DNA from 4 places in the Aquamicrobium soli genome. Region 4 is predicted to be linked to each of the others. Evidence: predicted binding sites of a transcription regulator. Region 4 holds the regulator's gene; each other region holds the start of a gene.

Region 1 (7,655 bases), on a different contig from region 4:
TCAGGTCGACGGCCATCGTACGCAGCGCCTTGCGGAACAGGTGCAGATAGGCGTGGGCGTCGAACCAGCCTTCGCCGCTGCGCCCATAGGTGCCGGCAGTGAGGCCTTCGGTCGACAGCCAGGCAAAGCGGCGGGCGAGCGTGGCGGCATCCTCCAGCACGATGTCGGCGCCCTCGGCGACCTGCGCCGCGTGGTTGGCCGCAAGCACCGGCAGCCCCTCGTCGCTGGCCAGGATCAGGTAGCCGCCTTCGCGGAAGCCGATGTCGGCATCGGCGCCGAATTCATCCTTCAGCCGGCGGAACAGGCCCAGCGTATATTGCGACAGGCGGATGTTCTCGGGAATGGAGAATTGCTGGCGGATCGAGGCGGCCGACAACGTGGTGGCCGAGTGGGTGAATTGCGGGTCGCGTTCGACGAGCGCGATGGAGCCGGCAAAGCCCTCCTTGCGCAGGTGATAGGCGAGCGAGGAGCCGACGATCGCCCCGCCGATGATCACGATGTCGTAGTGTGGCATGTCGTTCGTTCCGTGGCTTGATTCGTAGAGATGACAGCTTTCGCCGCCCTGCCGCAAGGTCTTGCAAGGGCCAGCGTTGCCGGGCAAGAAGACCAGATGAGCGAAACATCCTATCGTCCGCGCCGCTCGGTGCTCTATGTGCCCGCCGTCAACGACAAGGCGCTGGCCAAGATCGCCTCGCTTGCCTGCGACGCCGTCGTCATCGACCTGGAGGACTCGGTCGCCCCTACCGAAAAGGTCGCCGGTCGCGCAAAGCTCAGGAATATCCTCGCCAACCGCCCCGGGCGCGCGATCGAGATGGTGGTGCGCATCAATGCGCTGTCCAGCGAATGGGGGCGCGACGATCTTCTGGCGGCAGCGGCATGCGAGCCCGACGGCATCCTTCTGCCCAAGGTCGATACGGCGCGCGACGTGCTGGAAGCGGGCGACGCGCTGGACGAGGCCGCCGCGCCGGAGGTGCTGAAGCTGTGGGCGATGGTGGAGACGCCGAAGGCGATGCTCAATCTCGGCGCGATCGCCGAACTGGGGCGCGATCCCGCCTCGCGGCTTGCCTGTTTCGTGGCCGGAACGAACGATTTGGTCAAGGAAACCGGCGTTCTGGCGACGCCCGACCGACGCTACCTGATGCCCTGGCTGATGCAGATGGTGCTGGCGGCGCGAGCCGGAGGGCTCGACCTGCTCGACGGCGTCTACAACGATTTCCGCGATGCGGAAGGCTTCGCCCATGAATGCGCCGAGGCGGCCGCGATGGGCTTCGACGGCAAGACGCTGATCCATCCGGCGCAGATCGAGGCGGCCAATGCGGCGTTCTCGCCGTCGGCGGCAGCCCTTGCCGAGGCGCGGGCCATCCGCGATGCCTTCGCCCTTGCCGAGAATGCCGGCAAGGGCGTGATCGCGCTCAACGGAAAAATGGTCGAACGGCTGCACCTGGAGCAGGCGAAAAAATTGCTGGCGAAGGCGACCGTCGTCGGGGCATGATGGCCCACCTTCATCACGGGGCAGACCCATGCGCCTTTACCGTTTCCTCACCGCCATCGACGACGCCACCTTCTGCCACAAGGTGACGGCGGCGCTGAACAAGGGCTGGCATCTCTACGGCTCGCCGACCTATGCGTATGACGAGAACGAAAAGATCATGCGCTGCGGCCAGGCCGTGGTGAAGGATGTCGAAGGCGAGGAATACGAAGCCGGCAAGACCAAGCTCAGCGACTGGTAGGGCGGTCCGGCCTTATTCGGCCTCCTCCTCGAGCTTTTCCATGTCGTCGTCCGACAGGCCGAAATGGTGGCCGATCTCGTGGATCAGCACATGGGTGACGATATCGCCCAGCGTTTCCTCGTTCTCGGCCCAGTAGTCCAGCATCGCGCGGCGATAGAGCGTGATGCGGTTCGGCCCCTCGCCGGTCTGCGGATTCCAGCGCTCGGCGATGCCACGCCCCTCGAACAGGCCGAGCAGGTCGAAGGGCGTCTCCAGCGACAGGTCGTCCATGATCTCATCGGTGGGAAATTCCGCGACCTGGATGACGATCTCGCCGGTCAGCTTGCGGAATTCGTCCGGCAGATGCGCATAGGTCTCCATGGCCAGGAACTCGATCTCCTCCAGCGAGGGTGAGAGTTCGTCGTGCCAGGTGCGGGTCTTATAGATGCGGGCCATTCGGTTTCCTTTGTCGGGCGCATATAGGCTTTTGCGCCGGAATCGGCAAATGGCGACGGCGTGAGCACCTGCGCCGGAAGCGGGAGAGGAATAAATTCTTTTCTGTTCCGCTTGACTCTCGGGCCGGGCTCTGGAATCCATAAGAACATAACAGGAACAACTTTGCTGGAAACCGAACCGTCATGGCTAAAGGCGCCGTGGCGCGGGCAACTGTTTTTGCCTTGCGCCACCAGATCGCACGGATCGAAGGGACGCTGCCCGAGCGCCTGGAAAATCCCCTTGCCGCTGGCGCAGGCCGCCGGCAGGGCAGCGATGCGCTGGCGACCGGGATCGATGGTCTCGACGCGGCGCTGGGCGGCGGCCTGCCCAAGGCGGCGCTGATCGAGATTCACGGCGCCGGAACCCGCGATGCCGGCGCGGTCACGGGGTTCGGGCTGGCGCTCGCCGCTCTCCTGGCTGCGGATTCGGGCTCGGCGGGGGCTCCGGTCCTGTGGGTCGGCACGGCGGAGCTTTTCCACGAAGCCGGCTTTCCCGATGCGGCGGGGCTTTGGAAGACTTTCGGGATCGAGCCGCAGGCCCTGCTGCTCTGCACGACGAACAAGACCGCCGATGCGCTGTGGATCGCCGAGGAGGCGGCGCGGCTGGCGACGCCGGCGGCGGTCGTTGTGGAAATGCGCGGCAATCCGCGGCAACTCGATCTCACCGCCACCCGGCGGCTGCACACGCGGGCGCGCGATAGCGGCCGGCCGCTGCTTTTGCTGCGGCAGGCGGCGGTGGCTGAACCGACGGCCGCACCGGTGCGCCTCGTCGTCAGCCCGTCGCCGTCGGCACTGCGCGAGACGATGGCCGGGCCGCTCGCGGGATCGATCGGCCGCCCCGCTTTCACGGTGGCTGTCGACAAGGGCAGCCATGCAGGACCTCGACAATTCACACTGGAGTGGAACCGCGATGAACGCAGATTCGAAGAACAGCGACGGGACGAGCGGGCAAAGAATCCTCTCCCTGTGGTTTCCGTACCTCGCCACGGAGCGGATATTGCGGCAGCGCCTGGGAAGGTGCTGGCGTTCGGACGGGGCCGCGGATCGCGCGCCGCTGGTGATCAGCCGGCTCGACAGGAACAGCCGCTTGATCGCGGCCCTCGACGAGCGGGCTGAGGCGCTCGGCCTCAAGCGCGGCATGGGCGTTGCCGATGCGCGCGCCATGTATCCGGCGATCGACGTCGTCGAAGCCGATCCCCAGGCCGAGCGGCGGCTGCTCGAAGGGCTTGCCGACTGGTGCGACCGCTATACGCCGCTGGTGGCGCTGGATGGCGCCGACGGCCTTTTCCTCGACATCACCGGTTGCGTCCATCTTTTCGGCGGGGAGGAGGCAATACTGGCCGAGATGGTAACGCGGTTTCTCCACCAGGGTTTTTGCGCGCGCGCCGGCATTGCCTCCACGGTCGGGGCGGCCTGGGCGGCGGCGCGGTTTTACAGCGGCCGCTCCGTCGCCGCCGGCGGGGAGGAAGAATTTCTTGCGCCATTGCCGCTGGCGGCCCTTCGCCTGGAACCCGGCGTGCGCGACCGCCTGGAGAGCGTCGGCCTGCGCACCATGGGTGCCGTCATGGCGATGCCGCGCGCGCCGCTTGCCCGCCGCTTCGGCGCGCCGCTGCTTGCCCGCCTCGACCAGGCGCTCGGCCGTTTCGACGAAGCGGTCTCGCCACGCCGGCCGGCGGCGGCGCTGTCGGTCGAGCGGCATCTGCCCGAACCGGTAGCGCGGGCCGACGATGTCGAGCACCTTACGAAAAGCCTGGCGCAGGCGTTGAGACCGGATCTCGAACGGCGCGGCGAGGGCGCCCGCTCGCTCCATCTCGTGCTGTTTCGCGTCGACGGCGCCGTCAGCCGCATTGCCGTCGGCACGTCGCGGCCGTTGCGCGACCCGGTGCTGATCCAGAAACTGTTCCATGAGCGCCTTGTCGCCATCAGGCAGGAGTTAGATGCCGGTTTCGGCTTCGATCTCGTGCGCCTGTCGGTGCTGGCCGCAGCGCCTTTTTCCCTGCAGCAGACCGACCTGGCCGGGGATACGGGCGGGGAAGGCGCGGATCTGGAGCAGTTTGCGGACCGCGTGCGGGCGCGGTTGGGGGAAAGTGCCGTGCTGAGGTCCCTCCCCGTGGCAAGCCACCTGCCGGAACGCGCCGCCCGCCTGGTGCCCTTCGCGCAGGCTGCGCGGGAACGTCTGAAGGCCGCTTCGTCCCTTGCCCTTTCCGAGCGGCCGATCCGCCTTTTGCGCCCGCCCGAGCCCGTCGAGGTGCCGGTGACCGAATTGCCGGAGGGGCCGCCCCTGCGCTTCCGCTGGCGGCGCGCCGTCTACAGCGTCAGGCGGGCCGAAGGGCCGGAGCGCATCGGCTGCGAGTGGTGGCAGGAAAATCACTTCATTCCCAGAAAGGAGAACGAGAAGGAGGAGGCCTACGAAAGCCGCCGTCTGAGACTCATCGCGGAGAGGACGGTCTCTTCAGCCCGTGACTATTTCCGCGTCGAGGACAGCGAGGGGCGCCGCTACTGGCTTTACCGGCAGGGGCTTTACGGGGCCGCGAAAGTGCCGCCGCGCTGGTTCATGCACGGGTTCTTCGCATGACACCCGAACCGCCCTGCAACACGCCGGAGGAACCGCGCTATATCGAGTTCGGGGTGCAGTCGAATTTCTCCTTCCTGCGCGGCGCCTCGCGCCCGGAGGAACTGGTGGTGGCCGCCTGCGCGCTCGGCCATGCCGGCATGGGTCTTGCCGACCGCAACAGCGTGGCCGGCGTGGTCCGCGCCTGGAGCCAGTCGGGGCACATTCGCGTCGAGAACGAGGAAGAGCCGGAGAAATCCTTCGGTCCTGTCCACCTGCCCTATCATCCGGGCTGCCGCCTCGTCTTCGGCGACGGCACGCCGGATGTGCTCGCCTATCCGCGCGACCGCGAGGGTTGGGGGCATCTGTGCCGCCTGCTGACGCAGGCCAATCTGCGCGAGGAGACGGAAAAAGGCGCCACCCTGCTGCGCCAGGCCGATCTCCTCGAATGGGGCGATCGGCTGTCGCTGGCGGTCCTGCCGGATGTGTCGCCGAACGCGCCAGACCAGATGGACCTGCTTCGCCGGTTCAAGGACCGTTTCGGCAGCGCGCTGCGGCTGGCCGTGGCGCCGCTTTATCAGGGCGACGACCGCTTCCGCATCGAGCAGGCGGCGGCCATGGCGGAAGTGCTCCGCCTGCCGCTGATGGCGAGCAACGACGTTCTCTACCATGCCGCCGACCGCCGGCCGCTTCAGGACGTGCTGACGGCGATCCGCCTCAACGTGCCGGTGGCCGAGGCCGGGTTCCGGCTTGCCGCCAATGCCGAGCGCCATCTGAAGCCGCCGGCGGAGATGGCACGGCTGTTTCGCGCTTATCCGCAGGCGATCGCGGAAACGACGCGTTTCGCAGAGGAGCTTTCCTTCTCGCTCTCGCAACTGAAGCACAATTATCCGGATGAGCCGACGCGGGACGGCGCTACCCCGCAGCAGGAACTCGAGCGCCTGGCGCAGGAAGGGGCGGCGGAAAAATATCCCGGGGGCGTGCCGGCGTCGGTGTCGCAGCGTATCCGGGAAGAATTGGCGCTCATCGACCGCATGGGCTATGCGCGCTACTTCCTCACGGTCCACGACATCGTCCGCTTCGCGCGCAGCCGGGGCATCTTGTGCCAGGGACGCGGCTCGGCGGCCAATTCCGTGGTCTGCTTCTGCATCGGCATCACGCCTGTCGGGCCGGACAAGATAGACACGCTGTTCGAGCGCTTCATCTCGGTCGAGCGCAACGAGCCTCCCGATATCGATGTCGACTTCGAACATGACAGACGCGACGAGGTCATCGAATATATCTACGAAAAATACCAGCAAAAGCACACGGCGCTGGCCGCGGCCGTCACCAGCTACCGGGGGCGCTCCGCCTTGCGCGAGGTGGCCAAGGCGATGGGCCTGTCGGAGGACGTGCGCAGCGCGCTTTCCGGCTCCATCTGGGGCTGGTGGTCGTCGAAACTCGGCAAGAAGGAAGCGAGCGCCGGCGGCCTCGATGAAGCCGACCCCCTGGCGAGGCGGGTGATCGATCTTTCCAACGAGATACTGGGGTTTCCGCGCCACCTCACGCAGCATGTCGGCGGCTTCGTCATCACCCGGGACCGGCTGGACGAGATCGTGCCCATCATCAAGACGGCGATGGACGAGCGCAAGATGGTCGAGTGGGACAAGGACGACCTGGACGCCGTCGGCCTGCTCAAGGTGGACGTGCTGGCGCTCGGCATGCTGTCGTGCATTCGCCGCGCCTTCGGTCTGCTCGAGCGGCATTATCCCGAGGCGCGCGATGCTCACGGCCGGCCCTACACCCTTGCCACCCTGCCGGAGGAGCGGCTCGAAGTCTACGCCATGATCTGCCGGGCCGATACGCTTGGCGTGTTCCAGATCGAATCGCGCGCACAGATGTCGATGCTGCCGCGCCTGCGGCCAGAAAAATTCTACGACCTCGTCATCGAGGTGGCGATCGTGCGGCCCGGCCCGATCCAGGGCGACATGGTGCATCCCTACCTGCGGCGGCGAATGGGCAAGGAGAAGCTCGACTATCAGAGCCCGGTATTGGAACAGATTCTTTACAAGACGCTCGGCATCCCCCTGTTTCAGGAACAGGCGATGAAGATCGCCATCGAGGCCGCCGGCTTCCCGCCCGGCAAGGCCGACCAGTTACGCCGCTCGATGGCCACGTTCCGGCGCAACGGCACGATTGACGGCCACCGGCAGGATTTCATCGAGGGCATGGTCAAGAACGGCTATGAGCGGGATTTCGCCGAACGCTGCTTCCGGCAGATCGAGGGTTTTGGCGATTACGGCTTTCCCGAAAGCCACGCCGCCTCCTTCGCGCTGCTGGTCTATGCGTCGTGCTGGTTCAAGACGTTTTATCCCGATGTCTTCTGTGCCGCGATCCTCAATTCCCAGCCGATGGGCTTTTACGCCCCCGCGCAACTGGTGCGCGATGCCCGCGACCACGGCATCGAAATCCGCGAGGTCGACGTGAATGTCTCGGTGTGGGATTGCACGCTGGAGGCGGCTCCCTTCGACCCAGGCAGGATCATCGGGCGCCATGCCTCCATGCGCGGCGTGATCAAAAGCCGCCATGCCGTGCGCCTGGGCTTTCGCCAGGTTAAGGGGCTGTCGGAAGACCGCATCGCCCTTTTCGTGGAAAGACGCGGGGACGGCTACGTGTCGGTGCGCGATGTGTGGCTGCGCTCCGGCCTCGATGCCGGGGAGATCGAGAAACTGGCCGAGGCGGACGCCTTTCGCTCGCTCGGCCTCGACCGCCGTCAGGCTCTGTGGGCTGTGCGGGCGCTCGGCGGCAGGAGCGCGGCCGAAAAACTGCCCTTGTTCGACCGGCCGGGCATTCGCCTTCGCGACCTGGAACCGGCAGCGGTGCTGCCGTCGATGCCGCTCGGCGAGCATGTCGTCCACGACT
Region 2 (7,655 bases), on a different contig from region 4:
GTCCTTCCGAGGGAGGCCGAGCAATCTGCCGTTCTGGTCACGGCGATCGAAACGTTTGCCGACCAGTCTCTGTCGCGGTCACCCGTCATGCGCCGGGTAGCCATTAAGAAGGCTCAACCCCGGTAGACTTAGATCGAAGTACGATATATTTCGTAGTCGACGAACAGGGAGAAGAAGATGTCGAACATGACCATGCGGCTCGCCGGCGCAGTTTTCGGGGCGATCGCCCTTTCCAGCGCTCCGGCAATGGCAGAGGACCTTGTGCTTGGCGCCTCGGTGCAGCTGACCGGCCCGGTCGCCAACACCGGCCGCTACTACAAGGACGCCTACCAGTTCACGATCGACAAGATCAACGAGGCGGGCGGCGTCAAGGTCGGCGACAAGCAGTATAAGCTGGCGCTTAAGCTCTATGACAACCAGTCGGATGTGAACCTGTCGGTCCGCCAGTACACGCAGCTTGTCTCGCAGGACAAGGTGAACCTGCTGCTCGGGCCGTTCGCGAGCAATTTCGCGCTGGCCGATTCCGCCGTCTCGGAAAAATACCAGGTGCCGATGGTGCAGGGCGGAGGCGCCTCCGACCAGATATTCTCGCGCAAATTCAAATACATCTTCGGCACGCTGGCGCCGGCGAGCAACTATTTCGGTTCGACCATCAAAATGATGAAGGAACTCGATCCCGCGCCGAAATCGGTAGCGCTGCTTTATGCCGACGACGCCTTCGACGTCTCCGTCGCCGAGGGCACACGGCCGCTGCTCGAGGACGCCGGCTTCACCGTCGCGCTTGACGAGCGCTACACTTCGAACGCCAGCGATTTCAACTCGCTGCTCTCGCAGATCAAGAGCGCCAATGTCGACGCCGTGCTGGTCGCCGGCCACGAGACGGAGATTCTCAACTTCGTGAGGCAGGCCAAGAGCCTGGCCGTTGCGCCGAAGCTCTATTCCTTCACCGTCGGCGTCCCAAGCGAGGACTTTCGCAAGGCGCTTGGTAAGGACGCGGACTATGCCTTCGGCATGAGCGCCTGGCTGCCCTCGGCGGACCTGAAGGACAAATGGTTTGGTGACGCGGCCGCCTTTGCGGAAGCCTACAAGGCCAAGTTCGGCTATGAACCTGACTATCACGCGGCTTCCGGCGCGGCCGACGTCGAGGCGCTGGTGCAGGCTGTCGAGGCGGCCGGCACGCTCGATCCCAAGGCGGTGCGCGACGCCATCGCCAAGCTGAACTTCGACAGCCTCTACGGCAAGATCGCCTTCGCCGAGAACGGCCAGATCGATCTGCCGCAGACGGTGATCCAGGTACAGGAAGACAAGGTCGCCGCCGTCTACGGCGCCAAAGGCTTCATCGAGCAGCCGAAGTATCCGATGCCTGCGTGGAACGCGCGCTGACGGCTGGGACGATGACGGTGCCGTCCGGAGGGATGGGCGGTGCCGGTGCGCAAAGCGGCGCTTGTGGGGTCTCGTGCACCGTTGCTTCACGTAGGACTTGATCGCAAAGAGGAGAACGGCACGTGGATCTGCTGGCGCAAATACTGGTCAACGGGGTGCTTTTGGGGGGGCTTTATGCCGTTATGGCACTGGGGCTGGCACTGGTGTGGGGCGTGCTCAACATCGTCAATCTAGCGCACGGCGCCTTCATCATGCTGGGGGGCTACCTGTCCTGGCACCTCTACAACTATCTCGGCATCGACCCTTTCCTCGGCCTGCCGATCACCGCCGTTGTGATGTTCGGCCTCGGCTACGTGTTGCAACGCGGCATGCTCAACCTCATCGTCAGGGCGCCGATGTTCAACACCCTGCTCATTACTTTCGGCCTTGAAGTGGTGCTGACCTATCTGGCGCAGCTTGCCTTCTCGGCCGACTTCCGTACCATCAACCCCTCTTACGCCGGCTCAAGCATCGCACTCGGCCCGGTGGTGGTGCCGGTCGCACGGCTGATGGCCTTCGGGGTCGCCGTCGCGTTGACGGTGGGCATGTGGCTGTTCCTGCTCCACAGCAGGCTTGGCCGTGCCATCCGCGCCACCGCGCAGAACCTTGTCGCGGCGCGGCTCTACGGCGTCGAGCCGCGCCATCTCTACGCGATAACCTTCGGCATCGGCATCGGGCTGGCGGGGGCCGCCGGCGGGCTCTACGGCACGGTCTCGCAGATCGATCCCTATATCGGCGCAACGCTGACGGCGAAGTCCTTCGCCATTGCCATCATCGGCGGCCTCGACAATCCCCTCGGCGTGCTCGTCGGCGGACTGGTATTGGGCATCATCGAGTCCCTGACGGTTCTCTATGTCGGTGCCACCTTCGGCGACGTCGCGAGCTTCGGCGTGCTGGTCCTGGTGCTGATATTCCGGCCGAGCGGCCTGCTGGGGAAGACAGCATGAAGGGACTGCACTGGATTTTGCTCGCTGCGGGGCTCGTCGTGCTCGCCGCCGTGCCGTGGTTCGGCTCGGACGTGCTGGTGCAGTTCGGCATCAACGCGCTGCTCTTGGCCGTGCTGGCGCAGGGCTGGAACATCATCGGCGGCTATACCGGTTATGCCTCCTTCGGCAACTCGGTTTTCTATGGGCTCGGCAGCTACGGCGTTGCCATCGCCATGGTGCAGTGGGAACTGCCGTTCGCGGTAGGCATGGCCTTCGGCGTGGTGCTGGCCGTTGCCTTCGCCTTCCTGCTCGGCCTGCCTGTGCTGCGGCTGAAAGGACACTATTTCGCGATCGCCACGCTGGCGCTGGCGCAGGTGATGATCGCCATCGTCTCCAACCTCTCCATCGCCGGCCAGAACATCGGCCTGGTGCTGCCGCCGCTGAATGACGACCGGCTGTTCTATGAACTGTCGCTCGCCCTTCTGGTGGCGGCGACCGCGACGGTGTTCTGGCTGACGCGAAGTCGCTTCGGTTTCGGCCTCATCGCCATCCGCGAGAACGAGGAGGGCGCGGCTGTCATGGGCGTCAACACCACGCTCTACAAGGTTCTGGCCTTCGCGCTTTCGGGCGTATTTTCCGCGCTTGCCGGCGGCATCCACGCCTATTGGATCACCTTCCTCGACCCGGCCAGCGCCTTTGACATTAGCCTCAACGTCAAGATGATTATCATGGCGGTGTTCGGCGGTCCGGGCACGGTGCTGGGCCCGGTGCTCGGCGCGTTTGTCCTCTCCTCTTTGTCGGAACTGCTCTCCAGCGAGATCACCAGCTTTGCCGGCTTGTTCTTTGGTCTCGTCGTGGTGGTGGCAGTCATCTTCATGCCTCGCGGCGTCGCCGACCTGGTGCGCCGTTTCCGCAGGACGGGCTGGCGCTATTTTATCGAGAACCTGAAGGCGCACCGCGTATGAGCACCGTTCTCGAAACCTCGCCCGCCCTTGAAATCACGAATGTGACGCGCCGTTTCGCGGGCCTCGTTGCCGTCAACAATGTCTCCTTCACCCTGAACAAGGGTGAGATCCTCGGCGTCATCGGTCCCAACGGCGCGGGCAAGACGACGCTGGTTAGCCTGATTTCCGGCACGTTGGCCCCGACCGCCGGCGATATCGCCTTCGAGGGCCGCACAATCACGAAGCTGCCGGCCTACCAGCGCGCAAGGCTGGGTATCGGCCGCACCTTCCAGATCATGCGACCGTTTCCCGGGCTGTCGGTGCTCGACAACGTCGCGGTCGGAGCCCTGTTCGGCCATGGCGGCGGCGAATCCGATCTCGCCAGGGCCCGCGAATTGGCGTGCGCGCAGCTCGAATTCGTCGGCCTCGCTAAATTCGCCGACCAGCGCGCCGACGAGCTTGGCGGTCCGAGCCGCAAGCGGCTGGAACTCGCCAAGGCGCTCGCCATGCAGCCGAAGGTACTGCTCTGCGATGAGGTGATGGCAGGCTTGAACCTCGTCGAGATCAACGAGGTGATCGAGGTGCTGAAGCGGGTGCGCGAACGCGGTATTTCCATCTTCGTCATCGAGCACGTCATCAAGGCGATCAAGAGCCTGTCCGACCGCCTGCTGGTGCTGCACCACGGCGAGAAGATTGCCGACGGCGATCCCGACGCGGTGCTGTCCGACGCACGGGTGGTGGAAGCCTATCTCGGACGGAGGCGGGCATGAGCGCGGCAGCGAAACCGGCGCGGGCAGGCGAGCCGCTTCTGACCGTCGACGGACTCGGTGCCGGCTATGGCGAAATGCCGGTGCTGAAGGGCGTTTCGCTGGAGGTCCGCCGCGCCGAGATCGTCGCCCTGGTCGGTTCCAACGGCGCCGGCAAGACGACGCTGCTGCGCGCGCTGTCACGCGTCATCGCCTGCACCGGCAAGGTGACCTTCCTCGGCAGCGACCTCGCCCCGATGACGCCGGACGAGGCGTTCGGCGTCGGCCTCGTGCAGGTGCCGGAAGGCCGCCAGCTCTTCGACCGCATGACGGTGAAGGACAACCTTTTGATGGGCGCTTACCGGCGTGCCGACAAGGCAGCGATCGCCGGCGATCTGGAGCGCATGTACGGCCTCTTTCCGCGCCTCGGCGAGCGCCAGAACCAATTGGCCGGCTCGATGTCGGGCGGCGAGCAGCAGATGTGCGCCATGGCGCGGGGCCTGATGGCGCGGCCGCAACTTTTGATGATCGATGAGATGAGCCTCGGGCTGGCTCCGGTGGTGGTGGAACAGTTGATGGAAGTGTTGGCCACCATCCGCGACGAAGGCGTTACCGTGTTGCTTGTCGAGCAGGACATCCACCTGGCGCTGTCGGGCGCCGACCGCGGCTATGTCATGGAGACGGGCTCGATCGTCCACAGCGGCGACGCCCGGGCGCTGATCGACGATCCCGTTGTGCGCAAGGCGTATCTCGGGCTCTGAGTTGCCGCGCGGCGGCAGCCGGAGCGGTTTGGATGGGGGAGGTTCACGGAGCCGTTTGGCGGTCAGCGACAGCAATGCCGACCGCAAGCGAAGCGCTCGTGCCTCGTAGTCGCAGCGGCACGACGTCCCCGTCCTGCCGCCGACGCCCGGCTTACTAAGCAATTCCGGATTGTCCCGCTGTTCGCCCGAGGCGTAAAAACCTCCCTGGCGACGTTCAGGACTCTGCGATGCGAAGGAGATAGCCCGCCCTGCCTGGGAGCGTCGCCCGCGCTGGTTGTGCGTTTGTCCTCCATCGTGGCGTCTTCCTGTTCGCCGACACTCGCCGTTCAAAGCAAATGGCCTGAAACCCTGTCCGTCAAATCGCCGATCTGTCGGACCCTCGCGGATCTTACTTCACCTATTCCCCATCCTAAGTATCAGGACCGTTCCTGTGGTCGTGATCTGAATCGCTCGTGTTACATGCATGTTTGATCTCGAGCATTCATCGGATGGACCGCCACCTCCCCGATCCTTGTTGCGAACGAAACGGAAACACGTTTCATTCGTGCAATGAACCTCTCTGTCCTTGATTCGGCCGTGGCCGCAGCGGCGCCAGACGACTATCTTGCCGAGCTCAACGCTGCGCAACGGTCCGCCGTGGTGCATGGCGAAGGTTCGGCTGGCGAGCCGCTGCTGATCATCGCTGGTGCGGGGTCGGGCAAGACCAACACCTTGGCTCATCGGGTAGCCCATCTGATCGTGAAGGGCGCTGATCCCCGACGTATCCTGTTGATGACGTTTTCGCGCCGGGCCGCCTCGGAGATGACGCGCCGCGTCGAGCGCATTGCGGCCAAGGTGCTCGGCGACAAGGCTTCGGTCATGACCGAGGGGCTCACCTGGGCGGGCACGTTCCACGCGGTCGGCGCGCGGCTTCTTCGTGACCACGCTCTGGAAATCGGTCTCGACGCTGCCTTCACGATTCACGATCGCGAAGACTCCGCCGATCTCATGAGCTTTGTGAGGCACGAGTTGGGACTGTCCAGGACCGAGAGCAGATTTCCTGCGAAGGGCACGTGCCTGGCGATCTATTCGCGGACGGTCAACGCGCAGGCCGAACTGGAAGCTGTTCTCGCCAAATCCTTCCCCTGGTGCGGGGGGTGGGTCGAGGAATTGAAAACTCTGTTCAGCACCTATGTCGAAGCCAAGCAGGCACAGAATGTCCTCGATTACGACGACCTTTTGTTGTGGTGGGCGCACATGTGCGAGGAACCGGTAATCGCGGAACAGCTGCGCTCGCGTTTCGATCATATCCTCGTCGACGAGTACCAGGATACCAACCGGCTGCAAGCCGCCATCCTGGCGGCGCTCAAGCCCGATGGACGGGGTCTGACCGTCGTTGGCGATGATGCGCAGTCGATCTACTCCTTCCGCGCAGCGGAGGTACGCAATATTCTCGATTTTCCGAACCTGTTTCCCGAACCGGCCCGCATCGTTACGCTCGACCGTAACTACCGCTCGACGAACACCGTGCTCGAAGCGGCGAACGCGGTCATCGGCGAAGCTGCCGACCGCTTCAGCAAGAACCTCTGGACCGAGCGGCGTTCGGCGGAAAGGCCGCTGCTGGTGACGGTGCGAGACGATGCCGCGCAGGCCAACTATATTTGCAACAGGGTGCTGGAGGAGCGGGAAAGCGGCACAGCGCTTCGTGCACAGGCAGTTCTTTTCCGAGCCTCGCATCATTCCGGCCCTCTGGAAGTCGAGCTGACACGCCGCAATATCCCTTTCATCAAGTTCGGCGGCCTAAAGTTCCTGGACGCCGCACATGTGAAAGACCTGCTCGCGCTTTTGCGCTTTGCGGAGAATCCGCGCGATCGGGTGGCCGGCTTTCGCGTGATGCAGCTTTTGCCTGGCATCGGACCGTCGGCCGCAGGTGCTGCGGTTGAGGCGATGGAGCGAGCGCTCGATCCCATCCTCGGGCTTCAATTCTTCAAGGTGCCGACAAGGGCGGAAGAGGACTGGCCTGCGTTTGTCGAACTTTTCTCGGCACTGCGCGGCCGGTCGGCATGGCCAGCGGATTTCGAGCGTGCGCGATTATGGTACGAACCGCATCTTGAACGTCTGCATGAAGATGCCGCCGCGCGTCGCGCCGATCTCCTGCAGCTCGAACAGATCGCGGGCGGCCACCCGTCGCGCGAACGTTTTCTAACCGACCTCACACTGGACCCACCGGACGCCACGAGCGGAGAGGCAGGCCCGCCGCACCTCGATGAAGACTATCTGATCCTATCCACGATCCATTCAGCCAAGGGACAGGAATGGACGAAAGTATTTGTGCTTAACGCCGTTGACGGATGCATTCCGATCGATCTTGCGGTCGGCGAACGTGACGATCTCGAAGAGGAACGTCGGCTGCTTTACGTCGCCATGACCCGCGCGAAGGACACGCTGCATCTGGTCACGCCGCAGCGCTTCTATGTCAACGGGCAGTCGGCGCGCGGCGATCGCCACGTCTATGCGTCACGCACGCGATTCATTCCCGATCACATCCTTGACCGCTTCGAGCACATTTCCTGGCCGCCTCCGTTGGCCGAACCCGGTAGGCTGCCGCAGCCCGAGGTGCGGATAGACCTCAAGACGAAGATGCGCGGGATGTGGCGATAGCATGATCCCGGCGTTCCGTCCTCATGCGGCCAGTCGTACGGCAGACGGCGGCTTTGTGCGGACTTGAATCGCGTCGCGAAAATGCGGCGATCGGCGGAATCGGGATGAAAACGCCGTTGCACGGACCAACGATCCAAACGTGGCGGCTGACGATAGCTTTCAGCCATCAACCGCTTTGCCACGCGTGCCGTTAGGACGTTTCTTGGAGCGCGTCAT
Region 3 (7,655 bases), on a different contig from region 4:
CTACGATGCGCTTTTTCTCGCCCATGAGGGGAGTGAAAAAACGTTCCTGGCGCTGAAGGACCGCCGTGCCGTCAGCTACGGCGCGTTCCTGCGGCAGACCGCGCGCTTCGCCCATGCGCTGAGGGCATGCGGGGTCGAACCGGGCGACCGGGTCGCGTTGCAGGCGAAGAAATCGCCCGAGGCGCTGGCGGTCTACGCCGCCTGCGTCGCGGCGGGCGCCGTGTTCCTGCCGCTCAACATCGCCTATACGCCGAGCGAGGTCGACTATTTCGTCAGCGACGCGCAAGCGAAGCTTCTGGTCTGCGACGGCGCCGGCGCCTCGGCGCTGGAGCCGGTCGCGGCCGGGGCCGGCGCACGGTTGCTGACGCTGAACGGCGACGGGTCGGGAACGCTTGCCGATCTGGCGCGCGGGCAGCCGGAGCGCTTCGAGCCGGCGGAGCGGCGTTCCGACGACCTGGCAGCCTTCCTCTACACTTCCGGCACCACCGGCCGCTCGAAAGGCGCGATGCTGACGCAGGACAACCTTTTGTCCAATGCCGAGGCGCTCGTCGAAACCTGGCGCTTCACCGAAAGCGACGTGCTGCTGCACGCGCTGCCGATCTTCCACACGCATGGCCTGTTCGTCGCCACCAACACCATCCTGCTTGCCGGCGGCTCGATGATCTTCCTGCCGGCCCTCGACATCGACGACCTGATCGCGATGATGCCGCAGGCGACGACCATGATGGGGGTGCCGACCTTCTACACCCGCCTTCTCGCCGATCCCCGCCTGACCCGCGAACTGACGTCGCATATGCGGCTGTTCGTTTCCGGCAGCGCGCCGCTGCTGGCCGATACCCATGTCGAGTTCGAGCGGCGCACCGGCAAGAAGATCCTCGAGCGCTACGGCATGACCGAGACCAACATGAACACCTCCAACCCCTATGACGGCGAGCGCCGCGCCGGCACCGTCGGCCGCCCGCTGCCCGGGGTGGACCTGCGCATCGTCGAGCCCGAGAGCGGCCGGCCGGTGGCGACCGGCGAGGTCGGCATCATCGAGGTCAAGGGCCGCAACGTCTTCAAGGGCTACTGGAAAATGCCGGAAAAGACGCGCGAGGAATTCCGCCCTGACGGCTTCTTCATCACCGGCGACCTCGCCACGCTCGATGCGGATGGCTACGTCACCATCGTCGGCCGCGCCAAGGATTTGATCATCGCCGGCGGCTACAACATCTACCCGAAGGAAGTGGAACTTCTGCTGGACGAGGAACCCGGCGTGCTGGAATCGGCGGTGATCGGCGTGCCGCATCCCGACCTCGGCGAGGCCGTGGTCGCCGTGGTCGTGCCCCGGGCGGGGGCGACGCTGGACGAGGCGGCGCTGCTTGCCGCCATCGCCCCGAAGCTCGCGCGCTTCAAGCAGCCGCGCCGCGTCTTTTCCATCGCGGAACTGCCGCGAAACACCATGGGCAAGGTGCAGAAGAACGCGCTGCGGGAGCGCTTCAAGGGCGTTTTCGCCTAGCCGCTTGCCTTCCGCTCCGGACTGGGCAGGGTAATCGCATATGGCGTGCCAGTGTGGGTCGAGCCTTACAGGCGATTGCCCTGCACCGGAGGAAGGGAGAAAACCGCGTCAGGACATGGTGTCCAGCTTGCGCTGCATGGCCGCGATCTGTTCCTTCAGTTCCTGCAGGTCGCCGGCCTTCTCCGCCTCGTCCTTGTTCGCCTCGCCCTTTTCTTCGCCCTGCGGAGCATCGGCAGCGCCGCCGGCCTGCGGGAACGGCGTGAACATGCGCATCGCGTTCTGGAACATCTCGATGTTGCGGCGCGTCTGCTCCTCCAGCGCCTTCATTGGCGACTTCATGACGTCAATGGGCGATTGCGCCAGCGAGGCCTTCATCTGCGCGCGGAACCGTTCCTGCTCCTTGGAAAAGGCGATCATCGATTGCTCGAGGAAGCTCGGCACCACTGCCTGCATCTGGTCGCCGTAGAAGGCGATCAACTGGCGCAGGAAGGAAACCGGCAGCATGTTCTGCCCGTCCTTGTTCTCCAGTTCGAAAATGATCTGCGTCAGCACGGGGTGGGTGATGTCCTCCCCCGTCTTGGCATCCTGGACCGTGAATTCCTCCCCCTTCTTGACCATCTCGGCCAGATCCTCGAGCGTCACATAGGTGCTCGTGCCCGTGTTGTAGAGCCGCCGGTTCGCGTACTTCTTGATCACCACCGGTTCGTCTTTTGCCGCCATCAGTCTCCTCCGGCGACCGGCCCGCCTTCGATCGAACAGGCCGGTGGCATTGCGTCTGGGGCCGAGGATATGCGCAAAGTCGATGCAATTCCAAGCGCTTTGTGCAGTGCGGGAGCGCCGATGCCGCTTATGCCGGCAAATGTCGCCGCGGCCGGCGAGGTCCGGGAGCCCGACGACACTCGACCTATTTCCGGTTTGACTCGCCGATGGGAAAGGGCAAGAAAAGTAGACACGTCTGAATTGCACCATCCACCGGAGAAAAAGAATGCCTGCTGCCAATGCCATCGTCGTCGCCAGCGCCGCGCGCACGCCCGTCGGCTCTTTCAACGGGGCATTCGCCGCTACCCCCGCGCACGACCTCGGCGCGGCCGTCATCCGCGAATTGCTGGCGCGCGCGAAGGTCGAGGCCGCCGAAGTGAACGAAGTCATCCTCGGCCAGGTGCTGACCGCGGCCCAGGGGCAGAACCCGGCGCGCCAGGCCTCGATCAACGCCGGCCTGCCCAAGGAGACGACCGCCTGGGGCCTCAACCAGGTATGCGGCTCGGGCCTTCGCGCGATCGCGCTCGGCATGCAGCAGATCGCCTCGGGCGACGCCGACATCATCATCGCCGGCGGCCAGGAATCCATGTCGCTGTCGACGCACGCCCAGCACCTGCGCTCCGGCACCAAGATGGGCGACCTGAAGCTGATCGACACCATGATCAAGGACGGGCTGTGGGACGCCTTCAACGGTTACCACATGGGCACGACGGCCGAGAACGTCGCCAAGCAGTTCCAGATCACGCGCGACGAGCAGGACCGCTTCGCGCTCGCCTCGCAGAACAAGGCGGAGGCCGCCCAGAAGGCCGGCAAATTCAAGGACGAGATCGTCGCCTTCACCGTCAAGGGCCGCAAGGGCGACACGGTGGTCGAGGACGACGAATATATCCGCCACGGCGCCACGATCGAGGCCATGCAGAAACTGAAGCCGGCTTTCGACAAGGAAGGCACCGTGACGGCCGGCAACGCCTCCGGCATCAATGACGGCGCCGCCGGCGCGCTGCTGATGACCGAGGCGGAAGCCGTGCGGCGCGGCCTCACCCCGCTGGTGCGCATCGCCTCCTGGGCCACCGCCGGCGTCGACCCGACCATCATGGGCACCGGGCCGATCCCGGCCTCGCGCCGCGCTTTGGAAAAGGCCGGCTGGTCGGTCGGCGACCTCGACCTTGTAGAGGCCAACGAGGCCTTCGCCGCGCAGGCCTGCGCCGTCAACAAGGACATGGGCTGGGACCCCTCGATCGTCAACGTCAACGGCGGCGCCATCGCCATCGGCCATCCGATCGGCGCTTCGGGCGCGCGCATCTTCAACACGCTGGTGTTCGAGATGAAGCGACGCGGCGCCAGGAAGGGCCTCGCCACGCTGTGCATCGGCGGCGGCATGGGCGTCGCCATGTGCGTGGAAGCAATGAACTAAGGGAATAGGGGAATAGGGCAGCAGGCGAGTAAGGGAAGGCACGGAACCAACCGTTCTCTCCTACTCCCTTGTTCCCCTATTCCCCGGAAATTGTGGAGGAGAACCAACATGACCAAAGTCGCACTCGTTACCGGGGGGTCGCGCGGCATCGGCGCCGCCATCTCCATCGCGCTCAAAAACGCCGGTTATTCGGTTGCGGCAAACTATGCCGGCAATGACGAGGCGGCACAGAAATTCACCGCCGAGACCGGCATCAAGACCTACAAATGGTCGGTCGCGGATTATGACGCCTGCGCCGCGGGCATCGCCCAGGTGGAGTCCGATCTCGGCCCGGTCTCGGTGCTGGTCAACAATGCCGGCATCACCCGCGACTCCATGTTCCACAAGATGACGCGCGAGCAGTGGAAAGAGGTGATCGACACCAACCTTTCCGGCGCCTTCAACATGACCCATCCGCTGTGGAGCGGCATGCGCGACCGCAAGTTCGGCCGCATCATCACCATCTCCTCGATCAACGGCCAGAAGGGCCAGATGGGCCAGGTCAACTACTCGGCCTCGAAGGCCGGCGACATCGGCTTCACCAAGGCGCTGGCCCAGGAAGGCGCCCGCGCCGGCATCACCGTCAACGTCATCTGCCCCGGCTATATCGGTACCGACATGGTGATGGCCGTGCCCGAGAAGGTACGCGAATCGATCATCGCCCAGATCCCGGTGGGGCGCCTCGGCGAGCCAGAGGAAATCGCGCGCTGCGTCGTCTTCCTGGCCTCCGACGACGCCGGCTTCATCACCGGCTCCACCATCACGGCCAATGGCGGCCAGTATTTCACCTGACCGACAACCGCCACCTTCTTAAAAGCGGGCCACTCGGCCCGCTTTTTCTCATGTCCCGATCCGGCACACAGAAGTTAACACCGGTGCTCCTGCCGACGGCCGATCGGCCGCCCAGCCTGTGCGCCCTCGGTGGACAAGCTGTGGATAATACCAGATATGGTGGCGAACGAACCGGAAACGGGACGCAATCGCTGATTCGTCGCCCGTTCGTTCCGGGTTTGGCCGAACCCTTAACAGAAACGGGGCGCCGGGCGCGCAAAGCGCTTACCTCCGGTTAAGGAAAATAAACAAATTCAGAACGTTAAGCAGGAGCGCCGCCTCCGCGCGGCCATTTGCCGGCATCCTTCGGCGGCAAATGCGTTTGAGGCGGAAAATGATGGTCCTGCCGATTCAGCATGTGGTGAGACAGCAGGCCGCAAAACCCATATGTAGCCGTGAACAAACCCTGAATCGGCGAGAGTCAGCGATTCGTCGCCGATTCGTTCCAGTCCCGTTCCATCTTCAAGGCCGCGCGCATATTCGCCGGCGCTGCTGGACACGGGGCGGCAACATTCCACTTTCGCTTGGCGCGGCAAGTCCCTATGTGTCGGGTGTCACCCGCGCCGTCTGACGCGCCATTCCCCCGCATCGCAGGGCAAGAAGGTTTTCTTCCGGGCCGATGAACATCCAGCCAAAGCCTGCCGAGCCGCTGATCCTTTCTGGCCGTGACGTGACGGCGGTGCTCGGGCCGACCAACACCGGCAAGACCCATCTCGCCATCGAGCGCATGGTGGCGCATGAAAGCGGCATCATCGGCCTGCCGCTGCGCCTGCTGGCGCGCGAGGTCTATGCCCGCGTCTGCGAGAAGATCGGCTCGGCCAAGGTGGCGTTGGTCACCGGCGAGGAGAAGATCCAGCCGCCGGGCGCGAAATACTTCGTCTGCACCGTGGAGGCCACGCCGCGCGAGACCGACGCCGCCTTCGTGGCGCTGGACGAGGTGCAGTTGGCGGGCGACCTCGAGCGCGGCCACATCTTCACCGACCGCATCCTGCACCTGCGGGGCCGGCAGGAAACGCTGCTTTTGGGCGCGGCGACCATGCAGGGCATCCTGCAGAAGCTGCTCAGGGGTATTTCCGTCGTTACGCGGCCGCGCCTTTCGCACCTTGCCTATGCCGGGTCGAAGAAACTGACGCGGCTGCCGCGCCGCACGGCCATCGTCGCCTTCTCCGCCGACGAGGTCTATGCCATCGCCGAACTGATCCGCCGCCAGCAGGGCGGGGCCGCCGTCGTGCTCGGCGCGCTGTCGCCGCGCACCCGCAATTCGCAGGTGGCGCTCTACCAGTCCGGCGACGTCGACTATCTCATCGCCACCGATGCCATCGGCATGGGCCTCAACCTCGATGTCGATCATGTCGCCTTCGCCCAGAACCGAAAATTCGACGGCTTTCAGTACCGGCAGTTGACCGCCGCCGAACTCGGCCAGATCGCCGGGCGCGCCGGGCGGCACCTGCGCGACGGCACCTTCGGCGTCACCGGCCAGGTCGATCCGTTCGACGAGGACCTCGTCCAGAAGATCGAAGGCCACGACTTCGAGCCGGTGAAGGTGCTGCAATGGCGCACCGCCGCTTTCGACTTCTCCTCGCTCGACGCCCTGAAGCGCTCCATCGAAACCAACGCCCCCGTCGAGGGCCTGACCCGCGCCCTGCCGGCCGTGGATGCGCAGGCGCTGGAGTACCTTTCCCGCGACGAGGAAATCCGCGCGCTGGCCAAGAACCGCGAGCGCGTCGCGCTGCTGTGGGAAGCCTGCGCCCTGCCCGACTACCGGCGCATCGCGCCCGCCCAGCATGCCGACCTGATCGCCTCGATCTATACCGACCTTGCCCGGCACGGCCGTGTCGATGAAAACTACATGGCCGAGCAGGTCCGCCGCGCCGACGCCACGGAAGGCGACATCGACACGCTGTCGCATCGGATCGCGCAGATCCGCACCTGGACTTTCGTGTCCAACCGCCCCGGCTGGCTGGCCGATCCGGCACACTGGCAGGAAAAGACGCGGGAAATCGAAGACAGATTGTCGGATGCCCTGCATGAGCGGTTGACGAAACGCTTCGTAGACCGCAGGACTTCCGTCCTCATGCGGCGCCTTAGAGAAAACACCATGCTTGATGCCGAAATAGACGCTACCGGAACCGTCCTTGTCGAAGGCCACCATGTCGGCGAGTTGCAGGGCTTCCGCTTCACCGCCGACCAGAGCGCCGGAGGCGAGGATGCCAAGGCGGTGAAGGCCGCCGCCCAGAAGGCGCTGGGTGCGGAGTTCGAGGCACGCGCCGAGCGCTTCGCCGCTTGCGCCAATGGCGACATCGCGCTGGGTTCGGACGGCACGCTGCGCTGGATCGGTGCGCCGATCGGCACCCTGGTGGCCGGTGAGGACGCGCTGAAGCCGCGTCTGGTGCTGCTTGCCGACGAGCAGTTGACCGGGCCGGCCCGCGACAAGGTCGCCGCGCGCGCCGAGCGCTTCGTCAATTTCCAGATCGAAAGCCTGCTGAAGCCGCTGGTCGACCTGCGCGACGCCGAACAGGTGTCGGGCATCGCCCGCGGCATCGCCTTCCAGCTGGTGGAGAATTTCGGGCTGGTCAACCGCCGCGATATCGCGACCGAGATGAAGTCGCTGGAGCAGGAAGGCCGTGCCGCCCTTCGCCGTCTCGGCGTGCGCTTCGGCGCCTACCACGTCTTCGTGCCTTCGCTGATCAAGCCGGCCCCGGCCGGGCTGATCACGCTGTTATGGGCGCTGAAGAACGACGGCAAGGACAAGCCCGGCTTCGGCGACGTGGTGCATGCACTGGCCTCCGGCCGCACCTCCGTCGTCATCGATCCGGCCTTCGACCCGGCCTTCTATAGGCTGGCGGGATACCGCAACCTCGGGCGCCGCGCCGTGCGCGTCGATATTCTGGAGCGGCTCGCCGACCTCATCCGCCCCGCCACCAACTGGAAGCCGGGCCTGGGGCCGCGGCCGGAAGGGGCCTATGACGGCCACGCCTTCACGGTGACGCCGGCGATGATGTCGATCCTCGGCGCCAATGCCGACGACATGGAGGAAATCCTCAAGGGCCTCGGCTACCGCGCCGAGCCCAAGCCGGCAGCGGAAGTGAAGGCCAGGCTGGAGGCGCAGGACGC
Region 4 (7,655 bases):
ACGGCTATGCGGTGCACGCCGCCGACATCGGCACGCTGCCGGCACGCCTGTCGGTCATCGGCACGGCTCCCGCCGGACATGGCTTTACCGGCACCCCGGCCGGGGGCGAGGCCGTGCGCATCTTCACCGGCGCGCCGTTGCCCGCCGGCACCGACACCGTCGTCATCCAGGAAGACACCCGCGACCTCGGCAATGGTGCGATCGAAGTGGTCGAGGCGACGGCCCATGGCGCCAATGTCCGCAAGGCCGGGCTGGATTTTGCCGAGGGCGACCTGCTTCTGGAAAAGGGCCGCCTGCTCGATCCCGCCGCCCTGGCGCTGGCGGCGTCGGCCAACCACCCCTACCTCAGCGTGGTGCGGCGGCCGCTGGTCGCCGTGATCGCCACCGGCGACGAACTGCGTACGCCCGGCAGCGAACTGGCGCCCGGCCAGATCATTTCCTCCAACGCCTATGGCGTGGCCGCAGTCGCGCACTCGGTCGGCGCTCGCGCGATCGACCTCGGTATCGCGGCCGACCGCAAGGAAGACATCGCTGCGCGCGTCAGGCAGGCCGTGGCAGCAAAGGCCGACGTGCTGGTGACGCTCGGCGGCGCTTCCGTCGGCGACCTCGATCTCATCCACGACGTGCTTACCGGCGAAGGCATGACGCTCGACTTCTGGAAGGTGGCGATGCGTCCCGGCAAGCCGTTGATGTCGGGCCGCCTCGGCGCCATGCGCTGCATCGGCCTGCCCGGCAACCCGGTGGCAAGCCTGGTCTGCTCGCAGCTGTTCCTGAAACCGTTGCTGGCCCGCCTCGGCGGCCGCCGGTACCGCCCCGACATGCGCGAGGCGCGGCTCGGCGCGGCGATGGCGGCAAACGACCGGCGGCAGGATTACGTCCGCGCCTGCGTTCGCGAGGAGGCCGGCCTTCTCACCGCCACGCCGCTCGGCCTGCAGGATTCCTCGATGCTGCGGCGCCTGGCCGACGCCGAGGGCCTGATCGTGCGCGAGCCCTTCGCGCCCGCCGCAGAGGCCGGCGCCAACTGCCGCGTCCTCATGCTACGCTGAACAAATCACCAACATATTCATTAAAATTTAAACGGTTGCGGAACACAACTGGAACAGATAGTGTCTGTTCATGGTTTGTTTTTCGATTCCGGATTCGAACGGCACCGGGGGCCGCGATGCTGACGCGTAAGCAACATGAACTGCTTCTTTTCATCAATGAACGGCTCAAGGAAAGCGGCATTCCCCCTTCCTTCGACGAGATGAAGGAGGCGCTCGATCTTGCTTCCAAATCCGGTATCCACCGCTTGATCACCGCACTGGAGGAGCGCGGCTTCATCCGCCGCCTGCCCAACCGGGCGCGGGCGCTGGAGGTGCTGCGCCTGCCCGATTCGCTGACTCCCGGCTTCAATGCGGCCCGCAAATTCTCGCCGAGCGTCATCCAGGGCAGCCTGGGCCAGCCCGCCCCGGCTTCCGCCAGCCAGCGTGCAGGCGACGCCGGCAAGCTTTCCAGGCCCTCGCGGATGCAGACGGCCGGCAATGACGACGAAGCCGCCAGCGTATCGATCCCGGTCATGGGTCGCATCGCCGCCGGCGTGCCGATCGACGCCATCCAGCACAAGACCCACTCCATCTCGGTGCCGCCGGACATGATCATGGGCGGCGAGCATTACGCGCTCGAGGTCAAGGGTGACTCGATGATCGAGGCCGGCATCTTCGACGGCGACACGGTCATCATCCGCAACGCCAGCACCGCCAATCCCGGCGAAATCATCGTGGCCCTTGTGGACGAGGAGGAAGCGACGCTGAAGCGCTTCCGCCGCAAGGGCGCCTCCATCGCGCTCGAGGCCGCCAACCCGGCCTACGAGACGCGGATCTTCGGTCCGGACCGGGTCAAGATCCAGGGCAAGCTGGTCGGGCTGATCCGCCGCTACTGACCGTTGTGCGGTTAGGCGCTGGCATCTGGCGCCGCCTTACGGTTTCTGGCTGGATCCCGTGCCTTTAATGCCTTGGCGTCGCGGCGTTTTGCGCCCGGCTTTCGCATCGTAGGGCGGCCGGCCGCGCGCCTCGCGGGAAAAAGCCCGCTGGCGATGCCATGGCCGGTAGTTTTCCTCGACCGCATAGCGGATCTCGGCGGGCGCCGCGGCAGACTGCCGATCAAGGAAAATCTCGGCGCTGCCGGAGCGTGCGAGGTCGCGCGCGGTGACGACCGCGACCAGCGGATCGCGACAGGGATCGGCGGCCGTGGCGTCGGCGATAACGATGAGCGCGGCGAAAGCGCAGGCCGGCTTGGCGGCGGCCGCACTGTCGGCATGGGCGACGATCGGGCCGTTGCCGTGCCTGGCCACGCACAGGCCGTCCGCGCACAGGAACGGCGTTCCTTCCGGCAATTCGATGCTGTCTTCCAGGTCAAAAGCTGAGGCCTTGGCCGGTGCTGGCGCAATCACGGTTTCGGCGTCGAGCGCGCGGCGCCAGTTGTCGATGGTGAATTCGCTGGCGCGCGGCCGGTTGAGCGCCAGTTCGCCGCCGCCGATCGGTAGCGCGACCAACCGGCCGTCTTCCGAAACGAGGACATCGGGCGTTCGCACGGCCGGGATCGCGAGCAAGCCGGCAAGCGCAAAGGGAAGCGCCGCCCACCTCAGCCATGTCGTGGCCATCGTGGCGATGACCAGCGCGATGGTGACGAAAAGCACCGCCTCCCCCGACACCAGCCCGACCGCATCGACGGGCGAGCGCGCCGCGATCCATTCGGCGAGAACGATCATGGCGGAAAGCCCCTTGCCCATCACGTAGAGGAACGGCCAGTCGAGCCCGAACGGCATCGCCAGCGAGGAGAGGACGGCGAACGGCATGACGACCGCCGAGACGATCGGCATGATGGCAAGGTTGGCAAGCAGGCTGAGCGGCGCCACGCGCTGGAAATGCCACATGGCGTAAAGCGTCGTAGCACCCCCGGCGACGATCGAGGTCACGGCGAGACCGGCCATGCCGCCAGCGAATTTGCGCGACAGCCAGCCGGGGAGCGAGCGGCGCGGCGGCGAAGCGGTCGTCTTGCCGGCGCGGTAATCAGACCAGCCGGCATAGGCGCCCACCAGCGCGGCCGTTGCCGCAAACGACATCTGGAAGCTCGGCCCGACCACCTCATGCGGGGATACGGCGATGACGGCGATGGCCGAGATCGCCAGGTTGCGCATGGTCAGGGCCGCCCGGTCGAACAGCACCGCCGTGAGCATGACCGCCAGCATGATGAAGCTGCGCTCGGCCGCCACCACCACGCCGGAAATCACCAGATAGGCGGCGACGGACAGCAGCGCGACGGCGGCGGCGATCTTCTTCACCGCGTGGCGCGAGGAAAAATCCGGAAACAGCGCGAACGCCCCGCGCATCATCGCCATGACGATGCCGGCCACCAGCGCCATGTGCAGGCCGGAAATCGAGATGATGTGATAGATGCCGGTCTTGCGCATCGCCTCGTTGACGGCTTCGGGAATGCCGGCGCGTACCCCGACGATCAGTGCCGCCGCAATCTCGCCTTCCGCACCGCCGACGCTTTCGCGGATATGGCCGGCGATCGCCTCGCGCGCATTTTCCACCATCGCCGACAGCCGCGCAGAAAACGGCATCGGCCGCTCCTCGGCCAGGCTGGGGTTGCTCATGAAAAACCCGCTGGCGCCGATCCCGTCGAAATAGCTCTGGAACGAGTAGTCGTAGCTTCCCGGGCGGATCGGCCCGGTCGGCGGCAGCAGCCGCACGGTGCCGCTGATCGTCGAGCCGGCGCGGGCTCCCTTGGGCAGCGCCCGCGCCGAAACGCGCACGCGTTCGGGAGCGTAGCGCAAGGTCGGCCTCGCCGTCGAAAGCACGTCGAGGGTCAGCCGCACGCGGCCGCTTTCCATGTGGTCGATGGCAACGACCCGTCCCGTCAGGCGCGTCGAGATTTCCGACCCGAGCATCGGCGTCGCCGCGCGCCAGGTCTCGGCCTTGGCCGCGAGGAAACCGAGCACGCACAGGAGAGCCGCCAGCAGGCACAGATGCGTCTTCGGCCGGTTCCGGGCAACCCAGGCCACGAGGGCCAGCAGCAGCGCCAGCGCTGCCGGCCGATAAAAATCCGGTTCGCCGGCAAGCGAAAAATAGCCGACCACGCCGACCGAAAGGAACACCGGCACCAGCAGGAAGGCGGCGCCCCGGTCGAGTTCGGTGCGGGCAGCGGCCGTGACGCCGTTTCTGATTGTGGCCGGGGAGACGCGGCGCAAGCGCTGCCGCACCGTCGCAAGCCGCGTCCGCGGGGCTTTCCCGTGTGGGGCGGCATCCCGTGTCGCGGGATTGTCTGGAGCCGTCCCGGCCGGTCGGCCCACCGGCAGCGCCTGAACCTCGGCCACAGGCGTAAACAGCGAGCGCTCGTTGACGTCGTCCCTTACGCCCCCGCCGTCGTTTTCCGCCCGGCCCGGTCCAGCCATCGGGTCTGCCCCTTGCGCCCCAGACCTCCTATGCTACATGAACGCGCGGGTTGGAAAAGCCCGCTTGGTACTCACCTCTCCGTTCGAGAAATCGCATGTCCGACAAGGTCGTCACCCGTTTCGCCCCCTCGCCCACCGGCTACCTGCACATAGGCGGCGCGCGTACGGCGCTTTTCAACTGGCTCTACTCGCACCATGTCGGCGGCAAGATGCTGCTCAGGATCGAGGACACCGACCGCGAACGTTCCACGCAGGCGGCGACCGACGCCATTCTCGACGGGCTTTCCTGGCTTGGCCTGAAGTGGGATGGCGAGGCGATCTCGCAATTCGAGCGGGCCAAGCGCCACCGCGCGGTCGCCGAGGAACTGGTCCGCGCGGGCAAGGCCTACTACGCCTACGAGACGCCGGAGGAACTGGCGGCGATGCGCGAAAAGGCGCGCGCCGAAGGCCGCCCGCCGCGCTACAGCGGCCAGTGGCGTGATCGCGACCCGTCGGAGGCGCCGAAAGGCGTTCCCGGTGCCGTGCGCATCAAGGCCCCGCTCGAGGGCGAAACCGTCGTCCACGACCTGGTGCAGGGCGAGGTGCGCTTTCCCAACAAGGATCTGGACGACCTCATCATCCTGCGTTCGGACGGGGTGCCCACCTATATGCATGCCGTCGTGGTGGACGATCACGACATGGGCGTCACCCACATCATCCGCGGCGACGACCACCTGACCAACGCGGCGCGCCAGACAGTGATCTACAACGCCATGGGCTGGGACGTGCCGAAGATGGCGCACATCCCGCTCATCCACGGCGCGGACGGCGCCAAGCTTTCCAAGCGCCACGGCGCGCTAGGCGTCGAGGCCTACCGCGCCATGGGCTACCTGCCGGAGGCGCTGCTCAACTATCTGGCGCGGCTGGGCTGGAGCCATGGCGACGACGAGGTCATGTCGGTCGAGGACATGGTCAAGTGGTTCGACATAGCCGACGTCAACAAGGGTGCGGCGCGCTTCGATTTCGCCAAGCTGGAAGCGCTGAACGGCATCCACATGCGCGCCATGGACGACCAGAAGCTGTTCGACATCTTCGTCGATACCCTGCCCTATCTCGAGGGCGGCCCGGCAATCGCCGAGCGCCTCGACGCGGCCGGCAAGGCGCGGCTCCTGGCTGCTCTGCCCGGCCTCAAGGAGCGCGCCAAGACGCTGGTCGAACTGGCCGACGGCGCCGCCTTCCTGTTCGCGCAGCGCCCGCTTGCCCTCGACGAGAAGGCCGCGACCCTGCTGGGCGGCGAGGCAAAAACGATCCTGCGCGGCGCGCATGCCGCCCTGAGCGGCGTTTCCGGCGAGTGGAACGCAGCCGGCGCGGAGGCCGCGATTCGCGAGTTCGCCACCGCCGGCGGCCACAAGCTCGGCGCCGTCGCGCAGCCGCTGCGCGCCGCCCTTACCGGCAAAAGCACCTCGCCCGGCGTGTTCGACGTGCTTGCCGTGCTCGGGCGCGACGAAAGCCTTGCACGCATAGGAGATCAAATCGATTAGGGCAGCCATGCTGCCCTAATTGTCGATTGAAACAGTTCTATTGCGGTGCAACATTGCGCGCTGACATAGTGAGGCCGGAGAGCCCTTTCGGCACAAACCCTTGCTGGCAATCCCGGTTGCCCGCCGACGCCATAAGAAGCCTGAGAACGATACGCCCGCATTTGAGAAATGAAGGAGTTTGCAATGACGGACAAAACCGCAAAACTGGAATTTGAAGGCAAAACTCACGATCTCAAGGTGCGAAGCGGGACGCTGGGGCCGGATGTCATCGACATCGGCGCGCTCTATTCCACGACCGGCGCCTTCACCTACGACCCCGGCTTCACCTCGACGGCAAGCTGCGATTCGGCCATCACCTTCATCGACGGCGACCAGGGCATCCTGCTGCATCGCGGCTATCCGATCGACCAGCTCGCCGAGCAGGGCGATTTCCTCGAGGTCTGCTACCTGCTGCTGTACGGCGAACTGCCGACCAAGGCGCAGAAGGACGACTTCGACTACCGCATCACGCGCCACACCATGGTGCACGAGCAGATGTCGAAGTTCTTCACCGGCTTCCGCCGCGACGCGCACCCGATGGCGGTGATGTGCGGCGTGGTCGGCGCGCTGTCGGCCTTCTACCACGACTCGACCGACATCTCGGACCCCTACCAGCGCATGGTCGCTTCCATGCGCCTCATCGCCAAGATGCCGACCATCGCCGCGATGACCTACAAATACCATGTGGGCCAGCCGTTCATCTATCCCAAGAACGACCTCAACTTCGCCGCCAACTTCCTGCGCATGTGCTTTGCGGTGCCGTGCGAGGAATACAAGGTCAACCCGGTGCTGGCGCGCGCCATGGAGCGCATCTTCATCCTGCACGCCGACCATGAGCAGAACGCCTCGACCTCGACGGTGCGGCTTGCCGGCTCGTCGGGCGCCAACCCGTTCGCCTGTATCGCCGCCGGCATCGCCTGCCTGTGGGGGCCTGCCCATGGCGGCGCCAACGAAGCGGCCCTGAACATGCTGGGCGAGATCGGCCATGTCGACCACATCCCGGAATACATCGCCCGCGCCAAGGACAAGAACGATCCGTTCCGGCTGATGGGCTTCGGCCACCGCGTGTACAAGAACTACGATCCGCGTGCCAAGATCATGCAGAAGACCGCCCATGAAGTGCTGGGCGAACTCGGCATCAAGGACGATCCGCTGCTCGACATCGCCGTCGAACTGGAAAAGATCGCGCTGACGGACGAGTACTTCATCGAAAAGAAGCTGTACCCGAACGTCGACTTCTATTCCGGCATCACCTTGAAGGCGCTGGGCTTCCCCACCGCCATGTTCACCGTGCTGTTCGCCGTGGCCCGCACCGTCGGCTGGATCGCACAGTGGAAGGAAATGATCGAGGATCCGCACCAGAGGATTGGCCGTCCGCGCCAGCTCTACACCGGCGCCACCGAGCGCGACTACGTGCCGATCGCAAAGCGATAAGGGAATCTAGGGGAATAGGGGAATAGGGGAATAGGGGAATAGGGGAATAGGTAACAGCACGGACAGCAGCCTGCCGCAACGGAAACCACTCCCTTACTCCCTTACTCCCTTACTCCCTTACTCCCTTACTCCCTTACTCCCTTACTCCCTTACTCCCTTACTCCCTTACTCCCTTACTCCCTTACTCCCTTACTCCCTTACTCCCTTACTCCCTTCCATCACTT

Evidence for each region. Region 4 encodes LexA, which represses DNA repair genes until DNA is damaged. Its sites were predicted from a motif close to TGTTCNNNNTGTGTTCNG; they were not measured.
Region 1: ACFOHJ_RS10925 (ImuA family protein) is a predicted target of LexA. The motif match lies at 2,307-2,324, and genes of this name have one in related genera.
Region 2: ACFOHJ_RS02105 (ATP-dependent helicase) is a predicted target of LexA. The motif match lies at 5,316-5,333, and genes of this name have one in related genera.
Region 3: ACFOHJ_RS12795 (helicase-related protein) is a predicted target of LexA. The motif match lies at 4,983-5,000, and genes of this name have one in related genera.

The regions. Positions count from the first base shown of each region.
Region 1 is NZ_JBHRTK010000012.1:284,759-292,413, forward strand. It holds gene ACFOHJ_RS10905 (NAD(P)/FAD-dependent oxidoreductase) at 1-514, opposite strand, end outside; gene ACFOHJ_RS10910 (HpcH/HpaI aldolase/citrate lyase family protein) at 611-1,492, shown strand; gene ACFOHJ_RS10915 (DUF1737 domain-containing protein) at 1,521-1,730, shown strand; gene ACFOHJ_RS10920 (metallopeptidase family protein) at 1,743-2,165, opposite strand; gene ACFOHJ_RS10925 (ImuA family protein) at 2,348-3,319, shown strand; gene ACFOHJ_RS10930 (Y-family DNA polymerase) at 3,261-4,778, shown strand; gene ACFOHJ_RS10935 (error-prone DNA polymerase) at 4,775-7,655, shown strand, end outside.
Region 2 is NZ_JBHRTK010000001.1:399,819-407,473, forward strand. It holds gene ACFOHJ_RS02080 (amino acid ABC transporter substrate-binding protein) at 187-1,383, shown strand; gene ACFOHJ_RS02085 (branched-chain amino acid ABC transporter permease) at 1,506-2,369, shown strand; gene ACFOHJ_RS02090 (branched-chain amino acid ABC transporter permease) at 2,366-3,313, shown strand; gene ACFOHJ_RS02095 (ABC transporter ATP-binding protein) at 3,310-4,062, shown strand; gene ACFOHJ_RS02100 (ABC transporter ATP-binding protein) at 4,059-4,799, shown strand; gene ACFOHJ_RS02105 (ATP-dependent helicase) at 5,349-7,439, shown strand.
Region 3 is NZ_JBHRTK010000012.1:620,511-628,165, reverse strand. It holds gene ACFOHJ_RS12815 (malonate--CoA ligase) at 1-1,498, shown strand, start outside; gene phaR (polyhydroxyalkanoate synthesis repressor PhaR) at 1,607-2,218, opposite strand; gene ACFOHJ_RS12805 (acetyl-CoA C-acetyltransferase) at 2,484-3,671, shown strand; gene phbB (beta-ketoacyl-ACP reductase) at 3,780-4,502, shown strand; gene ACFOHJ_RS12795 (helicase-related protein) at 5,161-7,655, shown strand, end outside.
Region 4 is NZ_JBHRTK010000015.1:130,196-137,850, reverse strand. It holds gene ACFOHJ_RS16195 (molybdopterin molybdotransferase MoeA) at 1-1,046, shown strand, start outside; gene lexA (transcriptional repressor LexA) at 1,163-1,921, shown strand; gene ACFOHJ_RS16185 (ComEC/Rec2 family competence protein) at 1,958-4,438, opposite strand; gene gltX (glutamate--tRNA ligase) at 4,534-5,958, shown strand; gene gltA (citrate synthase) at 6,127-7,431, shown strand; gene lpxB (lipid-A-disaccharide synthase) at 7,621-7,655, opposite strand, start outside.